3 regions of the Promicromonospora sp. NPDC059942 genome follow, and region 3 is predicted to be linked to each of the others. Evidence: predicted binding sites of a transcription regulator. Region 3 holds the regulator's gene; each other region holds the start of a gene.

Region 1 (2,265 bases), on a different contig from region 3:
GCAGGGCGTGGTGGACCTCGCACCGCGTCGGCGGTTGGTCGCACTCGCCGTAGACGCAGTGCTGGTCGCGGGCGATGACGGCCCGGCGCAGCTGCCCGGTGACCGTCCGTCTGCTCCGGCCGACGTCCAGGATCTGCGAGTCGGCCCCGAACACGATCCGGGTGACCTCGCTGTCGCAGGCGATACGGCGCAGGAGCGAGGTCGGCACCGGGGTGCTCGTCTCGGTAAAGACGGCAGGACGCTTGATGTGAGGGACGCCGTCCGGGCTGATCGGGCGGGTCGGCCCGGTCGGGACACCCGCCTCGCCCGGCCCGCCCGCGCCCGGCTCCTCGCCGTCGCTCTGGGCGGCGAGAGCCTGGAGCTCGGTCAACGAGACGGTCACGCTCAGGTGCGGGCGGACGGAGGCGCCGGTGCCGGTGCGGCCGGTGTCGAGCACGATGCGGCTCAGATCGGCGAGAGCCTGGGCGCGGCGCTGACCGGGCGTGCGGTCGTCGTCGGCGGCCGGTGCGCCCATGATCGAGCCGATCGCCGTGGTCAGCGTCTGGCCGTGCTCCTCGGTGAGGAACCCGCTCAGGTGGTAGCCGCCCAGCGTGGGTGCGACGTCGAGGTACTCGCGCTGCCTGGCCTTCGTGTAGCCGCGCTCGTCGGCTTCGGGGTCCGCGTGGCGGGCGAAGTAGCGCACCAGACCGCGGAACCGGTCGGGCCCGTTCTGGGTCGACCAGTCGAGCAGCTGCTCCTCCCAGGTCGGCGCAGCCGAAGTCGTCGGTGTCTCCGCGGTCGGCTCGTCAAGTACAGGCACAGGTCCAGCGGTTGCGTCCTCAGTGGGCGGGTCCTCAGCGGGCCCCGGGTCAGGTACGGAGCCGGCTCGGTCGATGGTGGGCACGTCGACCGCCGGGGCGGCCAGGGCCTCGGTTCGGTTGGTGCTGGTGGTGGCGACGTCGACCAGGGCGCGGAGCTTGTCGACGCCGACCCGACCCACCAGAGCCGCCGACAGCGTGGCGGGCAGATGGTCGCGCAAGGCCCTGGCCGTGCGGACGTCGCGTCGTGCGGTCCCCGTCTGGACGTCCTCGGCGCGGGCCAGCCAGACGGCGAACGTGCGAGCGCCCGTCTGCGCCCACAGTCCGGCGGACTCGATCCGGGGCAGGATCGACCAGCGCATGGCATCCAGGCGGGCGCCGGCCACGCGCAGGCGGGCGGACGTCGATACCAGACCCGAGGTCGTCATGGCCTCGTGTGGTGCTGCGGTGAGCTCGTCCAGGAGCGCATCGAGGTCGGTCAGGACGTCCTCCAGGGCACGTGGGGTGCCTCCACGTTCTTCCCTTGCCATGGTTCACACCACCTCTCGTGCGCGGTCTCGAACGCCGGGGCCAGGTCGGCCGAAGGCGCTGAAACGAGCCTATCGAACGAATGTGCTGTTGTTTGGGTGAGCAGGAGATCTGTGGATAACTCTTCGGTCCGCGAAGCGGCGGCCCCGGCGCTCGGTGCCGCGCAGCTGACCGGCACCCACCGAGAAAAGCAGCGGGCCGGGAGGGGCCCCCGACCCCGCCCCCCCCCCCCCCCCACCGCCGTCGTCCGCCCGCCCCCGCCGTACCTGGAGGAACCCCCATGCCCCGCACCGTCATCCGTTCCGTCCGCCCGTGGGGCGGCGACCCCGCCGACGTCGTGCTCGACGACGGCCTCGTGCGCGAGGTCGTCCCGGCGGGCACGGCCGCCGCCGGCGAGGCCGAGATCGCGGGCGACGACGGCATCCTCGTCCCGTCGTTCTCCGACGTGCACGTGCACCTCGACTCCACCCGCCTCGGCCTGCCCTTCCGCCCGCTGACCGCGGGACCCACCCGCTGGGACCGGATCATGAACGACCGCGCGCACTGGCGCACGGCCGAGGCCCCCGTGGCCGACCGGGCCACCGAGACGCTGCGCCGCATGATCGCGCTGGGCGTCACCCGGGTGCGCTCGCACGCCCAGGTCGACGCCGACTCGAAGCTGGAGAAGTTCGAGGGCGTGCTCGCCGCCCGCGCGGCGCACGCCGCGTCGGCGTCGGTCGAGATCGTCGTGTTCCCGCAGGTCGGCATCCACCTCGAACCGGGCGTGCCGGAGCTCATGGACGAGGCGCTGCGCGCCGGCGGCGACCTCGTGGGCGGCATCGACCCCTGCGAGATCGACCGCGACCCGCGGCGCCACCTCGACACCGTGTTCGAGCTCGCCGAACGCCACCAGAAGGGCGTGGACATCCACCTGCACGAGCCCGGCGAGCTCGGCCTCTTC
Region 2 (2,265 bases), on a different contig from region 3:
GGAACGACGCTCCCTGTCGTGGACGCGCCCGTGAACGTCGCAGGCTGAGCGGTCAGCGCCGTCAGGTCCCCGGGACGGAGCGCGCCGCTACCGGCGGCACCGCCGTCGAGATCTGATCCGGTGCCACCGGACCCGTGCCCTGAGCCGGCCGCGTCAGGATTCCGGCTCGGGCCGGCACCGCGCTGGCCACCACCGGTCGCCCCGGTCTGTTCGCCGTGGGTGTTCGTCCGCCCGCTCCGGAGCAGCTCCGTCAGGGACACGGTGACGTGGACGTGCGGACGCACCGCCGCACCGGAGCCGACGCGGCCGTTGTCCAGGACGTCGCGCGCCAGGTCGGCGAGCGCCTGCGCCCGGCGCTGGGTGGGTGTGCGGTCGTCGCCGGCGGCCGGGGCGCCCATCATCGCGCCGAGCGCCGTCGACAGCAGGTGTCCGTGCTCGTCGGTGAGGAAGCCGTTGACGTGCCAGCCCCCGAATGTCGGCGAGACCTCCAGGTGCTGCCGCTCGGTCGCTTCCCGGTAGCCGCGGTCGTCCGCGTCGGGATCCGCGACCTGGCCGAACCGCTTCAGCACCCGACGGAAGCGCGCCGGGTCGCAGGCACCGGCCAGCCCCGTCAGATACCCCTCGCCGGTGATCGCTGGGGGAGCCGGGCTGCTGTCGCCCGCCGTCTCCGGGTCACCGTCGGTGGTGGCCGGCTCGGCCGGGGGCGCGCCGCCGACGACGTCGTCCTCCAGGCCGGCGCCGGTGTCATCCACAGAGTCGTCCGCACGGTCCCCGCCGCCAACCTGCGCATCCAGGGCCGCGACCGGCGACTCCGGGAGTTCCTCCGGCTCGATCGGCGCGGCCAGTGCCGCCCTGCGTGCCTCGCTGGTGGGCGCGACGTCCACCAGGGCGCGGACGTGGTCGACGCCGATGTCACCCGCGAGGGCCGCCGCGCGGGTCGTGGGCAGGTGGTCACGCAGCACCCGGCCGGTGCCGGCCTCCCGGTTGGCGGTGGTGGTGCTGACGTTCTCCGTCCTGGCGAGCCAGGCTGAGAACGTCCGCGCCCCCGTGGCCTGCCAGGGGTGCCGGGCTTCGATCACGGGCAGCCATGTCAGCCGGACCGTGTCGAGGCGGGCGCTGAGCGCACGCAGCCTCGGCGCGGCGTCCACGAGCCGGGGGACCGCGACACCACCCGTGCGGGCGGACTCTCCGACGCCGTCGACCGCGTCCGGTCCCGCTGAGGCCACCAGCTCGTCGGCGAGCACGTCGAGCTCGCTCAGCACGGTGTCGAGGGCGCGCGGCCCGCAGGCCTGACGGGACTCAGGTGGAGGCACTGGCGTGCGGTCCATCTCGTGTCACCCCCGCCCTGGTCCGTTGCTGTGCTGACCCTCCGATTCTATCGAACACACATTCGATCTGCTGGGCTCAGATAAAATCTGTGGATAACCGTTGAACCAGGTGGACGTGGCGTGTGGAGCGGCTACTCCGCCCCGGCGTCCGCGCCGAACTGCTCGACGTAGTGCGGGTTGTACATGACGCCGAGCACGTTGCCGAAGGGGTCCACGACCGCGGCGGTGACGAAGTCGTGCCCGCGCTCGGTGACGGGCTGGTACTCGGTGGCGCCCAGGTCGAGCAGACGGGCCACCGTGCCCTGCAGGTCGTCGACGTGCCAGTACATGAGCGCGCCCCCGGGCTGGTCGGGCAGCCCCGGGGGCGCGTAGGCCCGGCTGACGAGGCCGAGCTCGGCCTCGTTGTCCCCGATCCGGAACTCGGCGTAGGCGGGCGTGCCGTCCGGTCCGGAACGCTGGAAGTAGGGCTCGACGCCGAGCACCTCGGTGTACCAGGCGGAGGCCGCGGCGACGTCGTCGGCCCAGTAGTTGATAGTCGAAAATCCTCGAAGGCTCATGCCGCCATCTCAGCACCGGACACTGACACTCGCCGCAGCACGCGGGTGTTCTTCGTGCTCAGGGGCGGTTTTCACGCGCTCTTTCGCCCGTGCCTCACCCCGCCTTGTCTCGCCCCGCCTGTCTCACCCCGCCTGCGCCGCGGAGGCGGGCTCGGTCCCGGACGGATCGACCCGCTGAGCAGCCGCGCTCAGCGCCTCCCGCAGCCCCGCGGCGGTGCCCTCGGCCTGGGCCTGGCCGGCGATCGCCGCCACGCGCGCCTGCTCGGCGTCCGTCGCCTGCCTGCGCGCGGACTCCAGCGCGTCCCGGGACGCGGACAGCTCACCCTCCAGCCGGGCCACGGAGGCCTCGGCGCCGGCTCGCGCCGCATCGGCGGCGGCCC
Region 3 (2,265 bases):
CGACCCGCACGGTGCCCGACGTCATCTTGTTGAGGTCCTGCAGCCGCGCGACCGCCTGCCGCACGTCCTCCCCGGGCTTCGCGACCTGCTCGGCGAAGCCCCAGAGCGTCTCCCCCGGCTGCACCGCGTGCACCCGGACCTCCGTGGGCTCGCCCGGCGAGCTGGCGACCGCGGTCGCGCCCCACGTCGCCATCGGCGCGACCACGAGCATCGCCAGCAGCACCAGCACGACCCGGCCGCGCCGCGTGAGCCGCAGCCCGGCGAGCCCGAGCCGGTCGGCGAAGGTGCGCCGCCCGCGCGGCGCGTACGAGGGGGCAGCCGGGCGGGGCCGGGGCGGCGCGGACGCCCGGCTCTGCGTGTATCCCGGGTCCGGCCGGTACGCCCGGACCGCGCTCGATCCGGGCACCGTCGCATACGCCTGCCCGTACGCCGGGGTGTACTGCCGCAGCGGGATCACGTCCCCCATGGCCCCTCCTCGAAAGATGACTCGAACGGTTGTCCGTCATACACACGTTCGTCGAACGCTCGTACCATTGTGTAGCACGGGACACCGTAGAAGTCGAGACACGCTCGAACATTCGTTTGAGCCGAGCACATTTGTGATCTAGAGTGGGCAGCGCACAGGAGAACATTTGTCGGAACGGGAGGGGCACGGGCATGACGGGACGGGACGGGACCAGCGACACGAGAGCCGTCGACACGGCACTCTCGGGTGTCGCCACGTTGGACGCGCCGGGCGACGGGGCGGTCGCCGACGTGCACGCGATCTCGCCGGCAGACCGCCTCACCGAGCGGCAGCGCCTTGTGCTGGACACGATCCGGCAGTCGTTCGAGACGCGCGGATACCCGCCGTCGATGCGCGAGATCGGCGAGGCCGTCGGGCTGGCCAGCCCGTCGAGCGTCAAGCACCAGCTCCAGATGCTGGAGAAGAAGGGCTTCCTGCGCCGCGACCCCAACCGGCCGCGCGCGATGGAGCTCGTCGAGCCCCTGGCCGAGCAGGTCGAGAAGCCGACACGCGGCGAGATCCACTGGCCCGAGCCGCGGCGTAGCGGCCAGGTCCACTGGGGCGGTTCGGTGCCGGACGACGCGAGCACGCCGCCGCCGTCGTACGTGCCGCTGGTCGGCCGCATCGCGGCCGGTGGGCCGATCCTCGCCGAGCAGGTCGTCGAGGACGTCTTCCCGCTCCCCCGCCAGCTCGTCGGTGACGGCGAGCTGTTCCTCCTCAAGGTCGCGGGCGACTCGATGGTCGACGCCGCGATCTGCGACGGGGACTGGGTCGTGGTGCGCCGCCAGAATGTCGCCGAGCAGGGCGAGATCGTCGCCGCCATGATCGACGGCGAGGCCACGGTCAAGACGTTCAAGCAGACCGACGGGCACGTGCTGCTGCTGCCGCAGAACCCGGCCTACGAGCCCATCCCGGGTGACGAGGCGCAGATCCTGGGCCGCGTCGTCGCGGTGCTGCGCAGCCTCTGACCGCAGAGAAACGGACAAGGCCCGGCCGCCGGTTTCCGGTGGCCGGGCCTTTCTCGTGCCCGGACGAGCCAGGTCGACGTCGATCCCGGGGCGGCCCTAGAACCCGAAGCGCCGCTGTACCGCGCGCACGCTGTCGGCCGACGCGCGCAGCCCGGCCAGCTCGTCGTCCGACATCGGCACCTCCACCGTGCTCGTGACGCCCCGCCGGTCCACCAGGGACGGCACCGACAGGCAGACGTCGCTGATGCCGTGGTAGTCGTCCAGCAGCGAGGACACCGGCATGATCCGGCGCTCGTCCTTCAGCACCGCCTCGATGATGCGGGTCGCGGCCAGGCCCACGGCGTAGTTGGTGGCGCCCTTGCCCGCGATGATCCGGTAGGCCGAGTCGACCACCTCGTGGTGCACCTCCGCACGCACCGCGGCGTCCAGGGGCGCGGCGCCGCCGACCGGCACCCAGTCGAGCAGCGGCACGCCGCCGATCGAGGCGGAGCTCCACAGCGCGATCTCCGAGTCGCCGTGCTCCCCGGCGATGTAGGCGTGCACGTTCCCGACGGCCACCCCGCACCGCTCGGCGAGCACGACGCGCAGCCGCGACGAGTCGAGCACGGTGCCGCTGCCGAAGAGCCGCTCGCGCGGCAGCCCCGAGATCTTCAGGGCCGCGTAGGTCACCACGTCCACGGGGTTGGTCACCATCAGGTAGGTCGCGTCGGGGGCTACCTCGACCAGGCCCGGCAGGATGGTGCGCATCAGCCCGATCGTCGCCTCCGCCAGGTCGACGCGGCTCTGGCCGGG

Evidence for each region. Region 3 encodes LexA, which represses DNA repair genes until DNA is damaged. Its sites were predicted from a motif close to TCGAACANNTGTTCGA; they were not measured.
Region 1: ACFV9Q_RS04120 (DUF222 domain-containing protein) is a predicted target of LexA. The motif match lies at 1,400-1,415, and genes of this name have one in related genera.
Region 2: ACFV9Q_RS06370 (DUF222 domain-containing protein) is a predicted target of LexA. The motif match lies at 1,379-1,394, and genes of this name have one in related genera.

The regions. Positions count from the first base shown of each region.
Region 1 is NZ_JBHWLR010000002.1:354,057-356,321, forward strand. Features, by position in the region: gene ACFV9Q_RS04120 (DUF222 domain-containing protein) at 1-1,327, opposite strand, end outside; gene ACFV9Q_RS04125 (amidohydrolase family protein) at 1,606-2,265, shown strand, end outside.
Region 2 is NZ_JBHWLR010000003.1:278,750-281,014, reverse strand. Features, by position in the region: gene ACFV9Q_RS06370 (DUF222 domain-containing protein) at 1-1,328, opposite strand, end outside; gene ACFV9Q_RS06365 (VOC family protein) at 1,460-1,885, opposite strand; gene ACFV9Q_RS06360 (DNA-binding protein) at 2,009-2,265, opposite strand, start outside.
Region 3 is NZ_JBHWLR010000009.1:65,485-67,749, forward strand. Features, by position in the region: gene ACFV9Q_RS16010 (LysM peptidoglycan-binding domain-containing protein) at 1-466, opposite strand, end outside; gene lexA (transcriptional repressor LexA) at 658-1,473, shown strand; gene ACFV9Q_RS16020 (L-lactate dehydrogenase) at 1,570-2,265, opposite strand, start outside.